Regions from separate parts of the Streptomyces sp. NPDC032198 genome, predicted to be linked through region 1. Evidence: predicted binding sites of a transcription regulator. Region 1 holds the regulator's gene; each other region holds the start of a gene.
The links. Region 1 encodes HrcA, which represses chaperone genes, less so after heat shock. Its sites were predicted from a motif close to TTNGCACTCNGNNNNNCNGAGTGCNAA; they were not measured.

Region 1 (7,760 bases):
CCCGGCTGGAACTGCCCGGTGGGCCGCTCCTCGCCGCGCAGCACCGCGAGCTCCCGGAGGACCCGCTCCTGCTCCGCGTCCAGCTTGCTCGGCGTGAGGACCTCGACGTGCACGATGAGGTCACCGCGACCGCCGCCCCGCAGGTGCGTGATGCCCCTGCCGTGCAGCGGCACCGACTGGCCGGACTGCGTGCCCGGCCGGATGTCGACCTCCTCCAGGCCGTCCAGCGTCTCCAGGGGCACCTTGGTGCCCAGAGCCGCGGCCGTCATGGGGATGGTGACCGTGCAGTGCAGGTCGTCCCCGCGCCGCTGGAACACGGCGTGCGGCAGCTCGTGGATCTCCACGTACAGGTCGCCCGCGGGGCCGCCGCCGGGGCCGACCTCGCCCTCGCCCGCGAGCTGGATCCGCGTGCCGTTGTCGACACCGGCGGGGATCTTCACGGTGAGCGTCCGCCGCGACCGGATGCGGCCGTCGCCGGCGCACTCGGGGCAGGGGGTGGGCACGACCGTGCCGAAGCCCTGACACTGCGGGCACGGCCGCGAAGTCATGACCTGGCCGAGGAACGACCGCGTGACCTGCGACACCTCGCCGCGACCGCGGCACATGTCACACGTTTGAGCGGATGTCCCCGGCGCGGCACCTTCACCGCTGCAGGTCGTACATACGACCGCCGTGTCGACCTGTATGTCCTTGGTGGTCCCGAAGGCCGCCTCGTCCAGGTCGATCTCGAGCCGGATCATGGCGTCCTGGCCACGGCGCGTGCGCGACCGGGGGCCACGCTGCGACGCCGTCCCGAAGAACGCGTCCATGATGTCCGAGAAGTTGCCGAAGCCACCGGCCCCGAAACCGCCCGCACCGCCGCCGCCCGCCTGGGACAGCGGGTCACCGCCGAGGTCGTAGACCTGCTTCTTCTGCGGGTCCGACAACACCTCGTACGCGGCGTTGATCTCCTTGAAGCGCTCCTGAGTCTTCGGATCCGGATTCACGTCCGGGTGAAGCTCTCGCGCAAGCCTCCGGAAGGCCTTCTTGATTTCGTCCTGGGAAGCGTCGCGGCGCACGCCTAGTACGGCGTAGTAGTCCGTGGCCACTTACGACTCCGCCAGGATCTGTCCGACGTAACGTGCCACTGCGCGTACTGCTCCCATCGTTCCCGGATAGTCCATGCGGGTCGGGCCGACCACGCCGAGTTTGGCTACTGCCTCGCTGCCCGAACCGTAGCCGACGGAGACCACGGACGTAGAGCTGAGTCCCTCATGGGCGTTCTCGTGACCGATCCGTACGGTCATGCCCGAATCCGTCGCCTCGCCAAGCAACTTGAGCAGGACGACCTGCTCCTCAAGAGCCTCCAGGACGGGCCTGATGGTGAGGGGAAAGTCATGTCCGAAGCGGGTGAGATTGGCCGTTCCGCCGATCATCAGCCGCTCCTCGGTCTCCTCGACCAAGGTTTCGAGGAGTGTGGAGAGCACCGTCGCCACGGTGCCCCGGTCCTCCGCGTCGAAGGACTCCGTCATGTCCTGCACGAGCTGCGGCACGTCCGCGAAGCGGCGGCCCGCGACCCTGCTGTTGAGCCGCGCCCGCAGATCCGCGAGCGAGGTCTCGCCGAACGGGGCGGGGCAGTCGATCATGCGCTGCTCGACCCGGCCCGTGTCCGTGATCAGGACGAGCATCAGACGGGCCGGAGCCAGTGAGAGCAGCTCCACGTGCCGCACCGTCGACCGCGTGAGCGACGGATACTGCACGACCGCGACCTGCCGGGTCAGCTGCGCGAGCAGCCGCACCGTGCGCGCCACGACGTCGTCGAGGTCGACGGCGCCGTCGAGGAAGTTCTGGATGGCCCTGCGCTCCGGCGCCGCCATCGGCTTGACGCCCGCGAGCCGGTCGACGAAGAGGCGGTACCCCTTGTCGGTCGGGATGCGCCCGGCACTCGTATGAGGCTGGGCGATGAACCCTTCCTCCTCCAGCGCCGCCATGTCGTTGCGGACCGTGGCCGGTGAGACACCGAGACTGTGCCGCTCGGTGAGCGCCTTGGAGCCGACGGGCTCCTCGGTGCCGACGTAGTCATGGACGATGGCGCGCAGCACCTCGAGCCTGCGTTCACTGAGCATCCGCGCAACACCTCCACCTTTTCGCCCTGAAACCTGTCTGCCCCGTGGTCCGCCTGGCACTCCCCGCGGGTGAGTGCCAGCCTTGCACCGCGCCCAGTGTACGGCCGCGAGGTACGGCCCCGGCAAGGGCCGGACCCCCGGTCTCGGTCCGGCGGGTGAGCGGGCGGCTGCCGAGCCGCCCGCACAGCGCTAGCGTCGCCTTATGAACGTGACGCCGGCTTGGGACGAGGCAGGGTGGGAGCGGCTCGCGCCGCATGTGGGACGGCGGCGCCTCCCGGTCTGGGACTGTACGGCGGGGCTTGTCGTCGGCGGTGAATCGGCGCTGATGATCGAGGCGGGGGCGACGCTGCGCGAGGGGGCGGAGCTGCGCACCCAGGCGCGCGGCATCCTCGGCGGGGGCCGCCGGGTCACTCATCTCGCCCTGACGCACCCGCACTTCGACCATGTGCTCGGCGCCGCGGCGTTCGCGGGCGTGGAGGTGTACGGCGCGGTGGGCCTCGACGCGCTGCTCGCGAAGGGCCGCGACGAGCTGCGCGAGTCCGCGGTGCGGCACGGGGTCGCGCCGGACGCGGCGGCGGAGGCCGCCGACCTGCTCGTCCACCCGCACCACACGGTGTGCGGGGAGTGGACGCTCGACCTGGGCGGCGGCGTGCAGGTGCTGCTCGCGAACGTCGGCCCGGGACACACGGGCCACGACCTGGCGGTCCTGGTCCCCGGCACGGCGGACTCCCCGGAGATCGTCTTCTGCGGCGACCTGGTCGAGGAGTCGGGTGAACCGCAGGCCGGTGATGACGCGGTCCCGAAGCGGTGGCCTGCCGCGCTCGACCGGCTGCTCGACCTGGGCGGGGAGGACGCGCTGTACGTGCCGGGGCACGGTGCGGTGGTCGATGCGGCATTTGTCCGTGCGCAACGGGCCACACTGGCGGCCCGCTTCGGCGTGTCGTAGCGAGCCTCCCCCCACTTCTTCCTATCGTCGGGAAAATGCGCCAGTACTCCGCGGACCTGACCCCGCCCTGGAAGAAGCCGAAGCCCGTCCCGGAGGTCGCCGCGGAGGCGGACCTCGTGGTGGAGGAGCTGAGCACCGGCTTCTGCGGGGCGGTGATTCGCTGCGAGAAGACGGCGGAGGGTCCGACGGTGACCCTGGAGGACCGCTTCGGCAAGCACCGCGTCTTCCCGATGACTCCGGGTGCCTTCGCCCTGGAGGGCCGGACGGTGACGCTGGTCCGCCCGTCCGCCGCCTCCTCGCCGGTACGTCCTTCGCGCACCGCTTCCGGCTCGGTGGCCGTGCCGGGTGCGCGGGCCCGGGTCGCCCGCGCGGGGCGGATCTACGTGGAGGGCCGCCACGACGCGGAGCTCGTCGAGCGGGTGTGGGGCGACGACCTGCGGATCGAGGGCGTGGTCGTCGAGTACCTGGAGGGCATCGACGACCTCCCGGCGATCGTCGAGGAGTTCTCCCCCGGCCCCGACGCGCGACTCGGCGTCCTGGTGGACCACCTGGTGCCCGGTTCGAAGGAGTCGAGGATCGCGGCGCAGGTGAGTTCTTCGTCGGCGCTGGTGGTGGGGCACCCCTACATCGACGTGTGGGAGGCGGTGAAGCCGTCCTCGGTGGGGATCGCCGCGTGGCCGCGCGTGCCGCGGGGGCTCGACTGGAAGACGGGCGTCTGCGAGGCCCTGGGCTGGCCGCCCAACACTGGCGCGGCCTGGCAGCGGATCCTGGGCTCGGTGCGCAGCTACCGCGATCTTGAACCGGCGCTTCTGGGCCGCGTGGAGGAGTTGATCGACTTCGTCACGGGGACCGAGTCCTAGACCGCCGCCGACGCCTGCGGGGCCGGACTGCGCCGCCGCTGCGCGGCTATGTCAGCCCGTCCGGCGTTTGAGGACGAACTCGGCGGAGCCGGTGATTCTGCGGTCAGTCCACCAGGTCCCGCACCACCGCATCCGCCAGCAACCGCCCCCGCAGGGTCAGCACGGCACGCCCCTCCTCGTAGGGCCCCGCCTCAAGAAGCCCATCGGCGAGCGCCCGGCGGGAAGCCGCGAGGCCCGCGGGGTGGAGCAGGGACAACGGGCACCCCTCGAGGAGCCGCAGCTCCAGCAGGATCCGTTCCACCCGCCGGTCCTCCGCGGCGAGAACCTCCCGCCCGGCCCCGGGCGACCGGCCGGCGGCGAGGGCGCCCGCGTACGCCCCGGGATGCTTGACGTTCCACCACCGCACGCCCCCCACGTGGCTGTGGGCCCCCGGCCCGGCCCCCCACCAGTCGGCCCCGCGCCAGTACAACTCGTTGTGCAGGCACCGCCCGGCATCGGACGTGGCCCAGTTCGACACCTCGTACCAGGAGAATCCCGCGCCCCCGAGCACCTCGTCGGCGATCAGATACCGGTCGGCGTGCACGTCGTCGTCCGTCATCGGCACCTCGCCGCGCCGGATCCTGCGCGCGAGCTGCGTGCCCTCCTCAACGATCAGGGCGTAGGCGCTGACGTGGTCGGGCCCGGCGCCGATCGCCGCGTCGAGGGTGGCCCGCCAGTCGTCGTCCGTCTCGCCCGGCGTGCCGTAGATGAGGTCCAGGTTGACGTGGTCGAAGCCCGCCGCCCGCGCCTCGGCCACGCATGCCTCGGGCCGGCCGGGGGTGTGCGTACGGTCCAGCACCTTCAGTACGTGCTGCTTCGCGCTCTGCATCCCGAAGGAGACGCGGTTGAAGCCACCGGCCCGCAGTTCGCTCAGGTAGGCCGGATCGACGGACTCCGGGTTCGCCTCGGTGGTGATCTCCGCGTCGTCCGCGAGCCCGAACTCCTCCCGGACCGCTCCCAGCATGCGCACGAGGTCGGCTGCGGCCAGGAGCGTCGGCGTACCGCCCCCGACGAAGACCGTCTGCACCGGGCGCGGGTCGTCGCCCAGGGTCTTGCGCGCGAGCCGTACCTCGTCGATCAGGGTGTCCGCGTAATTGTCGCGCGAGGCGAGCACGCCGCCGGAGCCGCGCAGCTCGGTCGCGGTGTACGTGTTGAAGTCGCAGTAGCCGCAGCGCGTGGCGCAATACGGGACGTGGAGGTAGAAGCCGAGCGGACGTGTCCCCGCACCCGCGAGGGCGGACGCGGGCAGGGACCCGTCCTCGGGCATGGGCTCACCATCGGGCAGTGCGGAAGGCATACCTTCGATTGTCCCGCACCTCGGAGAAACCCCGCACCGCGGAGGAACCCGGCACCGCGGAGAAACCCCGCACCGCGCACCGGATCCGCCCGCCTACTGCGCCTGAAGGACCAGGACCGCCATGTCGTCGTCCGGCGGCCGCTCCGAGAATTCGTGCACCATCCTCTTGATCCGCTCCGCGATCAGCGACGCGTCGAGGCCCGCGCAGCTCGCGAGGGCCTTCGCGAGACCGTCGCCGTCGTCGAACATCAGCTGCCCGGTGCGGCGCTCGGTCACCCCGTCGGTGACGCAGAGCAGCGTGTCCCCCGTGCGCAGGTCGAAGCTCTCGCTCGCGTACGTCGCGTCGTCGATGACCCCGAGCAGCAGCTGGGGCGAGGCCGCAGCCCGGACCGTGCCGTCCGGGGAGAGCAGCAGCGGCAGCGGGTGTCCCGCGCTGGCCACCGTGCAGCGGACGCCGCCGTCGTCCATGGGGACCAGCTCGCCGTAGAGGAGGGAGAGGAAGCGGGAGGTGGCCCCGTCCGGCGGCACGATCTGGCCGCCCGCCGCCGCGACCACCGCCGCCGCCGCGTCCGCCGCCTCCGTCGCGTCGTCGAGGAGGAGCTGGTTGAGGCGGTCGAGCACCTCCGCGACCTCGTACCCCTCGCGGGCGAGCAGGCGCAGCCACGGCCGGGCGAGGCCGATCACGACGGCCGCCTCGACGCCCTTGCCCTGAACGTCGCCGAGGGCGAAGCACCAGCGGCCCTTGCCCGCCTGGAACACGTCGTAGAAGTCGCCGCCGGGCCCGCCCTTGTCCCGCGGCTCGTACACGACGCCGCTCTGCACGCCGGGGATGTCCGCGACGGAGCTCGGAAGGAGTCCGCGCTGCAGGACCTGGCTGATGGTGGCCTGGCGCTGATAGCGCCGCGCCGCGCTGATGGCCAGGGCGACCCGTCGGCTGAAGTCCTCGATGAGGCCGGTGACCTCGTCGGCGAAGCGCATCATCCCGGCCCGCCCGATGATGAGCGTGCCCAGCGCGCGACCGCCCGCCGTGAGGCGGTACGCCAGGGCCGTGCCGCCCTCGTCGGCCAGGGCCTCGCCGGGCCACTTCACGGGGACGGCGCCGGAGCCGGCCGATTCGGGCAGCAGGGGCGGGTCCTTCTCCAGGCTGCGCCGCAGTTCCTCCATGCGCTGCTCGCTGGTGTGCCAGACGCGGGCGAGCCGGGAGCCGGGGCCGCCGCTCACGGCGCCGCGCGGCGCGGCCTCCGACTCGTCGTCGAGCCATACCGCGCACCAGTCCGCGAGCCGCGGCACGAGCAGCTGACCGGCGAGTGCGGCCACCAGGTCCTCGTCGAACTGCCCGGCGAGCAGGTCGGACGCCTCGGCGAGGAAGGTGAGCGCGCCGCGGTTGACCCACTCCGTGTCGTGCGTGATCCGTCTCGGCAGCGGGGCGAGGATCTCGGCGGTGCGCAGCCCTCGCTGCATCGCCTGTTCACTCGCGTACGACTCGATCTCCTGGCCTGCCTGCACGCCGCCGACCGGGAGGCGAGCCCAGACAGCCTTGGTGCCGGTGCGGTAGGTGATGCCCCAGGAGTCGGAGAGGGTCGCGACGAGCTGGAGGCCGCGGCCGTACTCGGGCGTGCCGGGCGGCTGGGGCGTGGGCTCGCTGCGGACCGCGCGGGCGGGGTGATGGTCGGAGACCTCGATGACCAGGGTGTCGGTGCTCTCCCCCAGGCCCGCCTCGTCGAGCCGGCACAACAGCTCGACCGTGGTGCCCGCGTGCACGACGGCGTTCGTGACCAGTTCGCTGACCAGCAGCACGGCATCGTCCGCCAGGCGGTCGGTGACACCCGCGGCCGCGGGCACGGCGAGCTCGACCCAGTCGGCGAGCGCGGCGCGCACGAACCTGCGTGCGGCGGCGGGCGCCAACGGGTTTCCGGGCAGCGATGTGCACACCACCGCCGGCGGGCCGGGCTGGTACCCCGGCTGGGCGGACGCACGGAAAGTGGTCTCCCGTTGCATCGGAATGGACCCCACGTTTCGGCTCCTGAGCAGTTCGGTCGAATACGCCTCAGGCGACACGGACAGAGTGACAGACTGGCCACGCCCATAAGCACCGAGTTACTGAAGTGGGCCGCTATGAGTGAGAACAGTGCTATGCCCGCGCTCGGTTACGGTCGGATTCCGGCACCGAAACCAGCTTCGACACCACAGTCGTGCACCGGGAACGATCCGGACGCGGCATCAGAAAACATCGCGGAGAACGCCCCGGAAGCGACCTCCGATCTGCGTATCCTGCTGTCCGCCATGCGGGCGGCGCGTGACGGTGACTTCACCAAGGTGACGGTGAGTGGCCACGGCCTGGTCGCCGAGCTGCACGCGGTGTTCAACGAGATGCTGGACCGTTCGCTGCACTTCGACAGTGAACTCACGCGCGTACGCCGGGAGATCATCCGGCACGGCCATCTCGACGAGCGGTTCACCGCGAGCCCGGGACAAGGCAGCTGGGCCACGCGCGTGACGGACGCCAACTCCCT
Region 2 (7,760 bases), on a different contig from region 1:
GAACAGCAGATCGCGGAGGCTCTCGGGGCCGCGGCCAACATCACGCTGGCGCCCGGCCCGAGGGAGGCCAGGGAAGCCCCCGCCGCCGCACCCGAGCCGGACCAGGAGTGGACGCTGCCGGAGGGCAGGGCCTGGGTGTATCTCGCGGACCCCGGGCGCGGGCTCACCAAGCCGGTGATCCTGGGCGACGGCTTCAACAGCGGGCCGAGCGACCTGGACTTCTCGTGGGAAATCCTTGAGCGGGGCCCGTACCCGTTCCTCACGGAGCTGCGGCAGCGCGGTTACGACGTCATCCTGCTCGGCTTCGACGAGCGCAGCGCCTCGATCCTGGACAACGCCAGGGCCGCACGGTCGGCGATCCAGGAGGCGATCGCGCGGCGCGTCGGCAACCACCCGCTGACCGTCGGCGGCTTCAGCATGGGTGGCCTGGTCACGCGGTACGCGCTCGCCAAGATGGAGCACGACAACGTCGACCACCAGACCGAGCTGTACTTCTCCTTCGACAGCCCGCACCGCGGCGCCTGGATCCCCATCGCGCTGCAGTCGTTCGCGCACTACATCCGGCGGCTCAACGCGGCCTTCTCGAACCAGATGAACAGCCCGGCGGCGCGCCAGCTCCTGTGGCAGCACATCTCCGAATGGGACGACTCCCCGGAGACCGACAAGGAGCGCATCGAGTTCCTCGCCGAGCTGGAGCGGGTGGGCGGCTGGCCCAGGCGCCCGAAGAAGATCGGCGTCGCCAACGGCGTGCGCACCGGCGTGGCCAACGGCATCGACCCCGGCGTACGGGCGTTCCACGGCAAGGGCCTCGGCATCACCGGCACCCACCTCTACACGCAGCCCGCGGGCGAGGAGAAGCTCGTCGCCCAGCTCCGCGTGGTGACCCTGCGCAAGCCGCAGATCCGCACCTCGGGCATGCCCGAGATCGACGGTGCGCCCGGCGGCACCCTGGAGGGCTTCGGCATCCTCGCCGACGAGCTGAACAAGATCCCCGCGATCATCGGCCTCGGCTCGGAGGCGGAGACCCGCGAGCACTGCTTCGTCCCCTCGGTGAGCGCGGTCGCCCTGCGCGACATCGACACCCACGAGAAGCTGCACGACCCGTTCCCGGAGGACTCCGGGGACAGCGAGCTCGACGAGTACCTCTGCGCCTCCCACAACGAGGGCCACACCCTGGTCACGGAAGAACTCTGCACCTGGATCATGGACCGTCTTTCGTAAGCCGCACGCCCCGTACGCACCGGGAAACGCCCGAGGGCGGCACCCCTTCGTGAGAAGGAGTGCCGCCCTCGGTTCGCGTGTAGCGATGAACCGCTGATCAGCCGGAGGCGGATCAGAAGTCCATGTCACCGCCCGGCATGCCGCCGCCGGCCGGGGCAGCGCCCGCCTTCTCCGGCTTGTCGGCGATGACGGCCTCGGTGGTGAGGAACAGCGCGGCGATGGACGCGGCGTTCTGCAGGGCAGAGCGCGTGACCTTCGCCGGGTCGAGGATGCCCTCGGCGATCATGTCGACGTACTCACCGGTCGCGGCGTTCAGGCCGTGACCGATGGGCAGGTTGCGCACCTTCTCGACGATGACGCCACCCTCAAGGCCGGCGTTGACGGCGATCTGCTTCAGCGGGGCCTCAAGGGCCAGCTTCACAGCGGCGGCACCGGTGGCCTCGTCACCTTCGAGCTCAAGCTTCTCGAAGACAGCGGCGGCCTGGATGAGGGCCACGCCACCACCGGCGACGATGCCCTCTTCGACGGCGGCCTTCGCGTTGCGAACGGCGTCCTCGATGCGGTGCTTGCGCTCCTTGAGCTCCACCTCGGTCGCGGCACCGGCCTTGATGACCGCAACACCGCCGGCGAGCTTCGCCAGGCGCTCCTGCAGCTTCTCGCGGTCGTAGTCGCTGTCCGAGTTCTCGATCTCGGCGCGGATCTGGTTGACGCGACCCTGGACCTGGTCGCTCTCACCGGAGCCGTCGACGATCGTGGTCTCGTCCTTGGTGATGACGACCTTGCGGGCGCGGCCGAGCAGGTCGAGACCGGCGTTCTCCAGCTTGAGGCCGACCTCCTCGGAGATGACGGTGCCACCGGTGAGGATGGCGATGTCGCCGAGCATGGCCTTGCGGCGGTCACCGAAGCCCGGGGCCTTGACGGCAACGGACTTGAAGGTGCCACGGATCTTGTTGACGACCAGGGTCGACAGGGCCTCGCCCTCGACGTCCTCGGCGATGATCAGCAGCGGCTTGCCGGACTGCATGACCTTCTCGAGGAGCGGAAGGAGGTCCTTCACGTTCGAGATCTTCGAGTTCACGATCAGGATGTACGGGTCGTCGAGCGACGCCTCCATACGCTCCATGTCCGTGGCGAAGTACGCCGAGATGTAGCCCTTGTCGAAGCGCATGCCCTCGGTGAGCTCAAGCTCAAGACCGAAGGTCTGCGACTCCTCGACGGTGATGACGCCTTCCTTGCCGACCTTGTCCATCGCCTCGGCGATGAGCTCGCCGATCTGGGTGTCGGCGGCGGAGATGGAGGCCGTAGAAGCGATCTGCTCCTTGGTCTCCACGTCCTTGGCCTGCTCAAGGAGGGCACCCGAGACGGCCTCGACGGCCTTCTCGATGCCACGCTTGAGGGCCATGGGGTTGGCACCGGCGGCTACGTTGCGAAGGCCCTCGCGGACCAGCGCCTGCGCCAGGACGGTCGCGGTCGTCGTGCCGTCACCGGCGACGTCGTCCGTCTTCTTCGCGACCTCCTTGACCAGCTCGGCGCCGATCTTCTCGTACGGGTCCTCGAGCTCGATCTCCTTGGCGATGGAAACACCATCGTTGGTGATCGTGGGGGCACCCCACTTCTTCTCGAGGACGACGTTGCGACCCTTGGGGCCCAGGGTCACCTTGACGGCGTCGGCGAGCTGGTTCATGCCGCGCTCGAGGCCGCGCCGTGCCTCCTCGTCGAACGCGATGATCTTGGCCATGTGAAGTGGTCCTCCCGGACAGGGGTGGCATGCTTCCGGATCGCGCCAGCGCCCGCGACGGACGGCCTGCAAGCCTTGTGGTTCCTTGCCCCACCCGGCCTGCGGGCCTCACCGACCCGATCCAAGTTCTGTCACTCTCACTCGGAGAGTGCTAAGCCCAATGATTAGCACTCGACCCCTACGAGTGCAAGCGCCTCTCGCGGATCCCAGACGTACGAGGGGCGCACGCACGAGGGGCCCGTACCCCTGTCGGGTACGGGCCCCTCGTGACTCTCTAAGTCACTGGCCGATCGCGCCGAGATCAGACGGCGAGCTTGACCATGTCCGCCTGCGGACCCTTCTGGCCCTGCGAGATCTCGAACTCCACTCGCTGACCTTCTTCAAGGGTGCGGTAGCCGTCCATCTGAATCGCGCTGTAGTGGACGAAAACATCCGCACCACCGTCGACCGCGATGAAGCCGTACCCCTTCTCCGCGTTGAACCACTTGACGGTGCCCTGAGCCATGCCTAACTCCCCTATTACTGGCCCTTGCACGGACCCGCACTTCGCGGACCCGGGTCAGACCTCACCCCCCCAATGGGTTGTGGAGGCGTGCGCCGGAACGCGTCGACCGCGGCTGAATGTATCTGTCCAACTGCCCTCTGCAACAGGTCAATCGGACGAGAATTCTGGGCACGCCTGATCGGTAATATGCGAAGAATTCGCCGGAGTTCAGGGCAAGTCGGGCCAGGCAAATGCCACGAGAGGGGCAAATGGGCGGGGCACTTTGGCTACTTCTTGTCGCCCTCGGGGCGACTTCGTATATGCGCTCGGCACAAACAGGGAAGCTCGCTTCCCAACTGTACCGCGCTCAACCACATGGAATTGCCCCCTCCGCTTCTCTCGCGGAGGGGGCAATGGAGATTACGCAGGGTATTTCTTTAAAGAATCAACCACCGGCGACGGCGGGAATGATGGAGACCCCGGCACCGTCCGGCGTCGCCGTCTCCAGGCCCTGCTCGAAGCGGACGTCGTCGTCGTTCACGTAAACGTTCACGAAACGCCGCAGCTTGCCCTGGTCGTCCAGGACACGGGCCGCGATACCGGCGTGGTTCTTCTCCAGATCGGCGATGACCTCGGAGAGATTCGCACCCTCCGCGGCGACCTCGGACCGACCGCCGGTGTAGGTGCGGAGGATGGTGGGGATACGGACGTTCACGCTCATGATTTCACCTCGGGGTGTGTGGGGCCCCTTTCAGGGGCGCGGGGAACTGCGCGAGGACGGACCACGACCGCCCGTCGAGGACGGCGGTCAGGCCCTACGGCAGCTAGCCGGCGAGCCCGGCGGCGCGGAACGCGTCCAGGCTGGGGCGGATCGTGGCGGTCGCCTGAGACGTCTCGGCAACAGCGTCAAGAGTCTTGAGCCCGTCACCCGTGTTCAACACAACCGTGGTCAAGGTCGGGTCGATGAGGCCCGCGTCGATCAGCTTCTTCGTGACGCCGACCGTGACCCCGCCCGCGGTCTCCGCGAAGATGCCCTCGGTCCGAGCGAGGAGCTTGATCGCGTCGACGACCTGCTCGTCGTTCACGTCCTCCACCGCACCGCCCGTGCGACGCGCGATGTCCAGGACGTACGGCCCGTCGGCGGGGTTGCCGATGGCGAGCGACTTGGCGATGGTGTCCGGCTTCTGGGGGCGCACGACGTCGTGACCGGCCTTGAAGGCGGTCGACACCGGTGAACAGCCCTCGGCCTGCGCACCGAAGATCTTGTACGGCTTGTCCTCGACGAGCCCCAGCTCGATGAGCTCCTTGAGGCCCTTGTCGATCTTCGTGAGCTGCGAGCCGGAGGCGATCGGGATGACCAGCTGGTCGGGCAGCTGCCAGCCGAGCTGCTCGCAGATCTCGTACGCGAGGGTCTTGGAGCCCTCGCCGTAGTACGGCCGGAGGTTCACGTTCACGAAGCCCCAGCCCTCGCCCAGCGGGTCGCCGATGAGCTCGGAGCAGAAGCGGTTCACGTCGTCGTAGTTGCCCTCGATGCCGACGAGCTCGCCGCCGTAGACCGCGGCCATGACGACCTTGCCCTGCTCCAGGTCGTGCGGGATGAACACACAGGAGCGGAAGCCGGCGCGGGCGGCGGCGGCGCCGACGGCGCCCGCGAGGTTGCCGGTGGAGGAGCAGGAGAGGGTGGTGAAGCCGAAGGCGCGCGCGGCCTCGATGGCCTGCGCGACGACGCGGTCCTTGAAGGAGTGCGTCGGGTTGCCGGAGTCGTCCTTGACGAACAACTTGCCCTGCTCGACGCCGAGTTCACGCGCGAGGTTGTCGGCCTTGACCAGCTTGGTCCAGCCGGGGTTGATGTTCGGCTTCTCGGCGACGTTCGCCGGGACGGGCAGCAGGGGCGCGTAGCGCCAGATGTTGTCGGGGCCGGACTCGATCTGCTTCCGGAGTGCCTCGGGGTCGCCGGTCGGCAGGTCGTACGCGACTTCGAGCGGGCCGAAACAGGCCTCGCAGGCGAAGATCGGGCCCAGCGCGTAGAGCTCGCCGCACTCGCGGCAAGAGAGGCCGGACGCGGGGCCGAGGTCCACGGAACCCGTGGTGGAGGGGGTGGTGTCGTTCGTTGCGACAGTCTGCGCAGCCATGGAGGCGAGGCCCTTTCTCCTCATCTTCCTCGCGACGCATTTCGCCGCGAGACGGAATTGGCACCTTCCCCACCGAGACCTCGCGTGCGCGGTCGGCGGGATGGTTGCCGGGGCTTCAACGGGCCGTATCCCTCTGCCCCTCTGGATGAGCGGTATGGCGCCGGGCTTCAGGGGCCCGGGGCATTTGTTACGCGATGACCCCCGACATGCGATGGTCATCCGCGTTGTTCAAGACTGTAACCGACGGCCTGGACCCTTGAGATAGTCGTCCGAACCGCGAGATGGATCACATGTAGGCCACACACAGGAGGAGCCACCCGTGCTGGAAGAGGCCGAGCGCTGGCTGACCAGGCGTTCCTGGTCCGTTGCCGACCGTCCGCTCAGCGCGCTGCTCGACGCCAAACGGGCGTCGGGAGCCTCGGTGAGCGTCGTCCTGCCCGCGCTCGACGAGGAGGGGACGGTCGGCGAGATCGTCGCCGCGATCCGCCGCGAGCTGGTCGAGGGGACTCCCCTCGTCGACGAGCTCGTGGTGATCGACTCCGGCTCGCGGGACCGTACGGCCGAGGTCGCGCGGGAGGCGGGCGCGCGGGTCGTGCACCGGGACGAGATCCTGCCGCGCATCCCGGCCGTGCCCGGCAAGGGCGAGGTCCTGTGGCGCTCGCTCCTGGTGACCGGCGGTGACATCGTCGCGTTCGTCGACGCGGACCTGAGGGAGTTCTCGGCGGACTTCGTCACCGGCATCGTGGGCCCGCTCCTGACCGAGCCCGACGTGCACTTCGTGAAGGCGATGTACGACCGCCCCCTGGGCGAGGCGGCAGGTCAGGGCGGCCGGGTCACGGAGCTGATGGCGCGCCCGCTGCTCAACATGCACTGGCCGCAGCTCGCGGGGTTCGTCCAGCCGCTGGGCGGCGAGTACGCGGCGCGCAGGTCCCTCCTGGAGCGGCTGCCGTTCCCCGTCGGTTACGGAGTGGAGCTGGGCCTGCTCGTCGACGCGCTGCACACGGTGGGCCTGGACGCGCTCGCGCAGGTCGACGTCGGCGTGCGCAAGCACCGGCACCAGGACGGGCAGGCGCTGGGGCGGATGGCGGCGGCGATCTACCGGACGGCGCAGCTGCGGCTCGCGCGCGGGCATCTCGTGCGCCCCGAACTCACCCAGTTCGAACGGGGCGAGCACGGGTTCGAGCCGCGGACCCATTCGGTGGACACGGAGGAGCGCCCGCCGATGTGCGGCATAGCGGAGTACACGGCCCGCCGCGTGGCGTAACCACCCAGAACCGAGCATTTTGTCTACATTCCCCACTTATGTGGCTCAGACAGGTAATGGGAAGCGCGCGACGCGTCGGTGCCGTGGCCATGACGACGGCCATTCTCGTGGCAGGAGCACTCGGAGCGGCCACCGCGCCCGCCGCCGCGGAATCGCCGTACGGCGACATCAGGGCCACCGGCACCATGGTCATGGACGCACCGGTACGGCCCGTTCCGGGGCATCAGCAGGCCGGGACCGTGAGCCGCGGGAGCACGCCGGGGGAACTGGCCGACACGGGCGGCGAGTCGGACACCATGCTGTACGCGGGTCTGGCGATCTCCCTGTTCACGCTGGGCGTTCTGGCGGTGGCGGCGGCGAGGAGCAGACGCGACCAGCGATGAGCGCCCGTACGTTTGAGCCCATCCCGGAAGGGCTAGGTTCGCCACATGGTCTCCGAGCACGCCTCCGCCCAGATCCTCGTCGCGTCCAACCGCGGCCCCGTCACGTACACCCTGGAGGAGAACGGGGAGCTGACGGCCAAGCGCGGCGGCGGCGGTCTCGTCTCCGGGCTCAGCGCGATCGGCGAATCCGACGGGGAAGCGGCCCTGTGGGTCTGCGCGGCGCTGGGCGACGGCGACCGTGAGGCCGTGCGGCGCGGGGTCGGCGAGCCCGGGGTGCGGATGCTCGACATCGACGCGGGTTCGCACGAGGGCGTGCACGCCGACGCATACAACGGGATCGCGAACTCGGTGCTGTGGTTCGTCCACCACATGCTCTACCAGACCCCGCTGGAACCGGCCTTCGGCGCGGAGTTCCGGGCGCAGTGGGCGGCGTACGAGACCTACAACCGGGCCTTCGCCGAGGCGCTCGCGGAGAGCGCCGGTGCGGACGCGGCGGTCCTCGTCCAGGACTACCACCTGGCCCTGGTGCCGGGCATGC
Region 3 (7,760 bases), on a different contig from region 1:
TCCCGCTCGGCGGCGCGGACGGGGCCGAAGGGCGAGCCGGTACTCCTCGCGGACCAGGACCGCCGCCACTGGAACCGGCCGCTGATCCGGCGGGGCTTCGCGGCGCTCGCACGCGCGCACTCGGCGGCTCCGGGCGCGGCTGGGCCGTACGCGCTCCAGGCCGCGATCGCCGCCTGCCACGCGAACGCCTCGTCGTACGAGGACACGGACTGGCCCCGGATCGTCGCCCTGTACGACCTGCTTGTCGCCCGCACCCCGTCACCGGTGATCGAGCTGAACCGTGCGGTGGCGGTGTCGATGGCCTCGGGCCCGGCGGAGGCCCTGCACCTGGTGGACGCCCTCGCGGCCGAACCCGCCCTGAAGGACTACCACTTGCTGCCGAGTGTGCGGGGCGACCTGCTGCTGCGCCTCGGCCGGGCGGCGGAGGCGCGGGCGGAGTTCGAGCGGGCGGCGGGGCTGACGCGGAACGAGCGGGAGCGGGAGTTGCTGCTGGGGCGGGCGGACGGAATCAGCCCGTCCGGCGTTTGAGGACGAACTCGGCGGAGCCGGTGATCGACGGTGCCCGGGGCCTCGGCGCGGCCGGTTCTCAGCGCCCCGCCGCCACCGGCTGCCCGATCAGCATCGCCGGCGCGCCCGCCACCCGCGTCAGGAACACCGTCGCCGCGTTCTTGCCCTGCGGCTTCACCTTGCGGCGCAGTTCCTCCGGCTCCACCGCCGATCCCCGCTTCTTCACCGTGAGGATGCCGACCTCCCGCTCCCGCAGCAGCGCCTTCAACTTCTTCACTCCGAAGGGGAGTTGATCGGTGATCTCGTACGCCACCGCGTACGGCGTCTCGTGCGGTGCGTCGGAGGTGACGTACGCGATGGTCTCGTCGATCAGGCCGCCCTCCACCCGCGCGGCCACCTCCGCCACCAGATGCGCACGGATGACGGCGCCGTCCGGCTCGTACAGATAGCGCCCCACCGGCCGCACCTCCGGATCCGGCAGCATCGCGTCGAGCGAGGACCACAGGGAGGCGCCCGAGGGCAGCAGCGTCGCGCGGTGCGAGGACGGGACGTCCGTGCCGAACCACAGCACGGCCTCCTTCACGTCGCCCCCGTCCGAGATCCACTCCGCCGCGGCATCGGCGGGAACCGCCTCGTGCGGAATGCCGGGAGCGATCTTCAGCGCCGCGTGCGGGGCCTTGCGGGCGGCCTCGACGGCCCAGGAGAGGGGCGGGGAGTAGGCCTCCGGGTCGAAGATGCGGCCCCGCCCGCCACGCCGCGCCGGGTCCACGAAGACGGCGTCGTACGCGGACGTGTCGACCTCGGTGACATCGGCCTCGCGCACCTCGATGAGGTCACCGAGTCCGAGGGCGTGCGCGTTCGCGCGGGCCACCGCGCAGGTCAGGGGGTCGCGGTCGACGGCGAGGACGGCGATCCCGGCCCGGGCGAGCGCGATGGCGTCGCCGCCGATGCCGCAGCAGAGGTCGGCGACACCGCGTACGCCGAGCGCCCGGAAGCTCTCGGCGCGGTGCACGGCCACACTCGTACGGGTCGCCTGTTCGACGCCGTTCGGCGTGAAGAACATCCGCCCCGCGTCATCGGCGCCGAACTTCGCCACCGCCCGCCGCCGCAGCCGCGCCTGCGCGAGCACCGCCGTGACCAGTTCCGCCGGGTGCTCGCGGCGCAGCCGGGTGGCGACGGCCAGCTCCCGGGCCGGATCGGCCTCCCGCACCTCGTCGAGGTCGAGCAGGGACCGGCCTTCGGGGGTGAGCAGCGCGGAGAAGGAGGTCAGGGCGGTCGAGGCAGTCGGATCACGGTCGAGGTCGTTCACCCGGTCCATTGTGGGCCAGTCGGTGGATGGTGCGCGCCCGGCGGCGGTGTCGGCCCCGCCGCGGGCCCGTGAGCTGCAAAGATCCGGCGCCATGCAACTAGTACGACAAAACGACAAATTCGGTCCAAGGCGGAAGGGTCGGGTGAGGGGGCGGATGCGGGCCGGGGTGGCCGCGCTCGTCGTCGCCGCGATCGCCTCCGGCTGCGCGTCGGGCTCCGACGGCGGAGCGAACCCCGCCCCCGGCCAGCAGCGCCTGGACGCGCCGCCCGCCCGCGCCCTCGACTCCTACGCCCAGAAGCTCCGCGTCGCCCAGGTGGCCCGCGCCGCCGCCGCGAAGCGCTGGGGCCTGGCGAAGCCCCCGCTGGCCGCGCCGCCCGCGCCGGCCAAGAAGCCGGTGATCACCACCCGCAAGGGCTTCGAGGTCAAGGGGCAGGCGGCGCTGCCGCCGGTCTTCACGACCGTCCCGACCAAGAAGAAGGTCGTCTTCCTGACCATCGACGACGGCGCCGAGAAGGACCCGGCGCTGCTCAAGATGATGAGCGAACTGCAGATCCCGTACACCGCGTTCCTCAGTGACTACCTGGTCAAGGAGGACTACGGCTACTTCAAGAAGATGCAGGCCCGGGGCGTCTCGCTGAACAACCACACCCTCAACCACCGCTACCTGCCGGGGCTTTCGTACGCGGGCCAGCGCCGCGAGATCTGCGGGATGCAAAACGTCATCCAGAAGCGCTACGGCAAGCGGCCCGAGCTCTTCCGCCCGCCCTACGGAAACTACAACGAGGACACGCTGCGGGCCGCCAAGTCCTGCGGGGTCAAGGCCGTGCCGCTGTGGGCGTCCGAGGCCTTCGCGGACCACATGGAGTGGCGCGAGTGGGACCGGGACCTGCATCCCGGCGACATCATCCTCACGCACTTCCGGGGGCGCGAGGACTGGAAGGGGACGATGCCCGACATGGTCCGCAAGGTCATGAAGACGGTCACCGACAAGGGGTACGCGGTGGCCAGGCTGGAGGACTACCTGTGACCGGGCGGGCGCGGGCGCGGCGGTCCCTTGTCGGCATGCTCGCGGCAGGCGTGCTCGCGCCCGCACTGCTCACGGGGTGCGCACAGTCGGTGGACCCGATCGAGAGGCTGGGGAGGAAGGCGGCCGAGAAGGTCCCGACGCGCAAGCCGGCACCGTCCCCCAGCTGCGTCCAGCTCGCCGGGCCACGGAAAACGGATCGGTACGAGGCGGCGGAGACGGAACCCGTCAGCGAGGGGAAGCGTTGCCCCGTAGGGCGCGAGGGCTCTTCCACGTCCCCGTCCGAGGGGCGCGAGGGCTCCGTCGCGTCCCCACCCGAGGGCTCCTCCGCGTCCCCCTCCGGATAAGACCCGCGTCAGCGAATTAGCAGTCCGCTTGACCGAGTGCTAATCGTCGTCCTAGTGTCAACCCTGGCACTCACCACTGGAGAGTGCCAACAGCGACGGGCAGGTCCGGCACCCGCGACGACGGATCCACCTGGTCGCCACCCCAGACTGTTAACCCCGTAGATCTCCGAAGGGGGAGACCGGATCGTGACGACCGCCAGCTCCAAGGTTGCCATCAAGCCGCTCGAGGACCGCATTGTGGTCCAGCCGCTCGACGCCGAGCAGACCACGGCCTCTGGCCTGGTCATTCCGGACACCGCGAAGGAGAAGCCCCAGGAGGGTGCTGTCCTCGCCGTGGGCCCGGGCCGCTTCGAGAACGGTGAGCGCCTGCCGCTCGACGTGAAGGTCGGCGATGTCGTGCTGTACAGCAAGTACGGCGGCACCGAGGTGAAGTACAACGGCGACGAGTACCTCGTCCTCTCGGCTCGCGACGTGCTCGCGATCGTCGAGAAGTAATTCACCTGCTTCACCAGTATTGCTTTTGAGTTGCGCCCCTGGTCACCCCGCTGCTGATTGCCGGGCGGCGAGGGGCGCAGTTCGTTTGAACCCGATTTTTCGAGAGGGCTGAACCGCTCCCATGGCGAAGATCCTGAAGTTCGACGAGGACGCCCGTCGCGCCCTCGAGCGCGGCGTCAACAAGCTTGCCGACACGGTCAAGGTGACGATCGGCCCCCGCGGCCGCAACGTCGTCATCGACAAGAAGTTCGGCGCTCCCACCATCACCAACGACGGCGTCACCATCGCCCGCGAGGTCGAGGTCGAGGACCCGTACGAGAACCTCGGCGCGCAGCTCGTCAAGGAGGTGGCGACCAAGACCAACGACATCGCGGGTGACGGCACCACCACCGCGACGGTCCTCGCCCAGGCCCTGGTCAAGGAAGGCCTGCGCAACGTAGCCGCCGGCGCCTCCCCGGCCGCCCTGAAGAAGGGCATCGACGCCGCCGTCAAGGCCGTGTCCGAGGAGCTCCTCTCCACCGCGCGCCCGATCGACGACAAGGCCGACATCGCGGCCGTCGCCGGTCTGTCGGCCCAGGACCCGCAGGTCGGCGAGCTCATCGCCGAGGCGATGGACAAGGTCGGCAAGGACGGTGTCATCACCGTCGAGGAGTCCAACACCTTCGGTCTGGAGCTCGACTTCACCGAGGGCATGGCCTTCGACAAGGGCTACCTGTCCCCGTACATGGTGTCCGACCAGGAGCGTATGGAGGCCGTCCTCGACGACCCGTACATCCTGATCCACCAGGGCAAGATCTCCTCGATCCAGGACCTGCTCCCGCTGCTCGAGAAGGTCATCCAGACCAACGCCTCGAAGCCGCTCCTGATCATCGCCGAGGACGTCGAGGGCGAGGCCCTGTCGACCCTGGTCGTGAACAAGATCCGCGGCACCTTCAACGCCGTCGCGGTGAAGGCCCCCGGCTTCGGCGACCGCCGCAAGGCCATGCTCGGTGACCTCGCCACCCTCACCGGCGGCACCGTCATCGCCGAAGAGGTCGGCCTCAAGCTCGACCAGGTCGGCCTGGACGTGCTCGGCACCGCCCGCCGCGTGACCATCACCAAGGACGACACCACCGTCGTCGACGGCGGCGGCGACGCCTCCGAGGTGCAGGGCCGCGTCAACCAGATCAAGGCCGAGATCGAGGCCACGGACTCCGACTGGGACCGCGAGAAGCTCCAGGAGCGCCTCGCGAAGCTGGCCGGCGGCGTGTGCGTCATCAAGGTCGGCGCCGCCACCGAGGTGGAGCTCAAGGAGAAGAAGCACCGTCTGGAGGACGCCATCTCCGCGACCCGCGCCGCGGTCGAGGAGGGCATCGTCTCCGGTGGTGGCTCCGCTCTGGTGCACGCCGTCAAGGTCCTCGAGGGCAACCTCGGCAAGGAGGGTGACGAGGCCACCGGTGTCGCCGTCGTCCGCCGCGCCGCCGTCGAGCCGCTGCGCTGGATCGCCGAGAACGCCGGCCTCGAGGGTTACGTCATCACCTCGAAGGTCGCCGAGCTCGACAAGGGCTTCGGCTTCAACGCCGCGACCGGCGAGTACGGCGACCTGGTGAAGGCCGGCGTCATCGACCCGGTCAAGGTCACCCGCTCCGCCCTGGAGAACGCCGCGTCCATCGCGTCGCTGCTCCTCACGACCGAGACCCTGGTCGTCGAGAAGCCGGCCGAGGACGAGGCCGACGCCGGTGGCCACGGCCACGGTCACTCGCACTGACCCGCTGCCGCTGAGCTGAACCGAGGCCCGGCGCCCCCATCCGGGGGCGCCGGGCCTCGGCGCGTCGAGGGGCATCTCTCTACTGCGGGCCGTACTTCCTGCCCGTACGTGACGTCACCCCGCCCAGCAGCGCCCTCGGCGTCACCTTCACCACTCCCATCAGCGCCTTGTAGCGCGGGTCCGGGATGGACAGGGACTTGCCGCGCGCCAGGTCGTCCAGCGCTGCCGCGACCAGCTTGTCCGCGTCGAGCCACATCCACTTGGGAATGTTCGACGTCCCCATCCCGGCGCGCTCGTGGAACTCGGTCCGTACGAATCCGGGGCACAGGGCCATCAGCCGCACCCCCGATCCGGCCAGATCCTTCGCCGCGCCCTGCGTGAACTGCACGACCCACGCCTTCGACGCGCCGTACGTCCCGCGCGGCACGAACGCCGCCACCGACGCGACGTTGACGACGCCACCGCGTCCCCGCTCCCGCATCGACGCCGTCGCCGCCGACGTCAGCCGGAGCACCGCCTCGCAGTGCACCTTGAGCATCGTCAGCTCGTCCTCGATCGGCACCTCCAGGTACTGGCCCTTGTTGCCGAAACCGGCGTTGTTCACCAGCAGGTCCACCGCGTTCCTGCGGTCCGAGAGCCGCTTCTCGACGGCGGCGATCCCGTCGTCGGTCGCGAGATCCGCGGTCAGCACCTCCGCCTCGATGCCGTGCCGGTCGTGCAGTTCGGTCGCCTGCTCCCGCAGCCGCTCGGTGTTCCGTGCCACCAGGATCAGGTTGTGGCCGTCACCGGCGAGCCGCCTGGCGAAGGCCGCGCCGATACCGGCGGTCGATCCCGTAATCAGAGCCGTAGTCATGGCCCAAGGCTAGTGAGATCCAGTGACCGCTGTGTTCCCCGGATGGCCTCCCGGCCTGCTGTCCTTTCGCCATGACTCTCCGGCCCACGTCGCCGACCGCGCTGCGCCGACCGCCCGTCCCGCCACCAAGTCGCCTCTCCCGAACGCCCGTTACGACACCCGCGAGCCGTACTTCTCCGCGTACTTCCGCGCCGCGTCGATCGACTCGGGGTGCAGCGCGTCACCGGCGGCGAGCAGGCTCGGCAGCAGGTGCCGCTCCGTTGTCACGGCCCGGAACTGGAGGGCGACGGTGACGTCGTGCGCCGGCCGGTGCACGATCTCCATCGCGTCCCCGCCACGGATCTCGCCCGGTTCGATCACCCGCAGATAGGCGCCGGGGACGCCCTGCTGCGTGAAGCGCTTGACCCACTTCGTCTCGCCGAGGTGGCCCTGGAACGTCTGACAGGGAATGCGGCCCGACGTCACCTCCAGGAGCAGATCGGGGCCGACGCGCCAGCGCTCGCCGATCTTCGCGCCGCTCACGTCGAGCCCGGACGTCGTGAGGTTCTCGCCGAAGGAGCCATGGGGCAGTGGACGGCCGAGCAGCCGTTCCCATGCGTCGAGGTCCTCGCGCGCGTAGGCGTACACCGCCTGGTCGTCGCCCCCGTGGTGCCGCAGGTCGCAGACCTCGTCGCCGGCCACCCCGCTGCCGGCGACACCCTTCGCGCCGGGAGCGTCCACCCGTACGGCCCCCTCGGCGGGCTGCTTGTCGATGCCGGTACCGCCGGACGGGGCGTCGGTGTACTCCACGGCCTTGTACCGGCCCAGATTCACGGAAAGAAGCTTCATGGCGGAAGGCTAGGCGAGCTCACCCAAAGCGGCGACGCATTATTGGGCGTACGACCCAAGCGTCACTTATGCTTGCGCCATGATCGAGGCCCGTCATCTCCGTGTCCTGCGTGCGGTCGCCGCCACCGGCTCCTTCTCCGCCGCGGCGCGCGAGCTCGGCTGCACCCAGCCCGCCGTCAGCCAGCAGATGAAGGCGCTCGAAGCCTCCGCGGGCACGACACTGCTGATCCGCACCGGCCGCGAGATGCGCCTCACGCAGGCGGGCGAAGCCCTGGTCCGGCACGCTGCCGGGATCCTGGCGGGACTGACGGCCGCCGAGGAGGAGGTCGCCGCGATCGCGGGCCTGCGGGCGGGCCGCGTCCGCCTCGTCTCCTTCCCCAGCGGCAGCTCGACGCTGGTGCCGAGCGCGCTGGCCGCCCTGCGTGCGGCGCACCCCGGCACCCGGGTCTCGCTCGTGGAGGCCGAACCGCCGCGCTCGGTCGAGATGCTGCGCGAGGGGGACTGCGACGTGGCGCTCGCCTTCCGCTACGACGGCGCGTCCGCCGCCGAGGAGTGGGACGACCTGGTCGTGCGGCCCCTTCTCGCCGACCGGCTCGTCGGTCTCGTGCCCGAGGGGCACCGGCTCGCCAAGGCGCAGTCGGTCGCCATCG

Region 2: groL (chaperonin GroEL) is a predicted target of HrcA. The motif match lies at 3,088-3,114, and genes of this name have one in related genera.
Region 3: groES (co-chaperone GroES) is a predicted target of HrcA. The motif match lies at 3,204-3,230, and genes of this name have one in related genera.

Annotation. Positions count from the first base shown of each region.
Region 1 is NZ_JBEZVL010000001.1:970,322-978,081, forward strand. It holds gene dnaJ (molecular chaperone DnaJ) at 1-1,088, opposite strand, end outside; gene hrcA (heat-inducible transcriptional repressor HrcA) at 1,089-2,105, opposite strand; gene AB0E78_RS04525 (MBL fold metallo-hydrolase) at 2,314-3,051, shown strand; gene AB0E78_RS04530 (DUF3097 domain-containing protein) at 3,087-3,911, shown strand; gene hemW (radical SAM family heme chaperone HemW) at 4,015-5,247, opposite strand; gene AB0E78_RS04540 (SpoIIE family protein phosphatase) at 5,341-7,260, opposite strand; gene AB0E78_RS04545 (HAMP domain-containing protein) at 7,531-7,760, shown strand, end outside.
Region 2 is NZ_JBEZVL010000005.1:145,293-153,052, reverse strand. It holds gene AB0E78_RS14755 (hypothetical protein) at 1-1,221, shown strand, start outside; gene groL (chaperonin GroEL) at 1,334-2,959, opposite strand; gene AB0E78_RS14745 (cold-shock protein) at 3,261-3,464, opposite strand; gene AB0E78_RS14740 (MoaD/ThiS family protein) at 3,889-4,164, opposite strand; gene thrC (threonine synthase) at 4,268-5,575, opposite strand; SAM riboswitch class I at 5,593-5,727, opposite strand; gene AB0E78_RS14730 (glucosyl-3-phosphoglycerate synthase) at 5,895-6,839, shown strand; gene AB0E78_RS14725 (hypothetical protein) at 6,929-7,222, shown strand; gene AB0E78_RS14720 (trehalose-6-phosphate synthase) at 7,268-7,760, shown strand, end outside.
Region 3 is NZ_JBEZVL010000010.1:215,344-223,103, forward strand. It holds gene AB0E78_RS26880 (sigma-70 family RNA polymerase sigma factor) at 1-528, shown strand, start outside; gene AB0E78_RS26885 (methyltransferase domain-containing protein) at 587-1,825, opposite strand; gene AB0E78_RS26890 (polysaccharide deacetylase family protein) at 1,971-2,843, shown strand; partial or broken gene AB0E78_RS26895 (polysaccharide deacetylase) at 2,879-2,977, shown strand; gene groES (co-chaperone GroES) at 3,374-3,682, shown strand; gene groL (chaperonin GroEL) at 3,804-5,429, shown strand; gene AB0E78_RS26910 (SDR family oxidoreductase) at 5,509-6,282, opposite strand; gene AB0E78_RS26915 (MOSC domain-containing protein) at 6,433-7,110, opposite strand; gene AB0E78_RS26920 (LysR family transcriptional regulator) at 7,190-7,760, shown strand, end outside.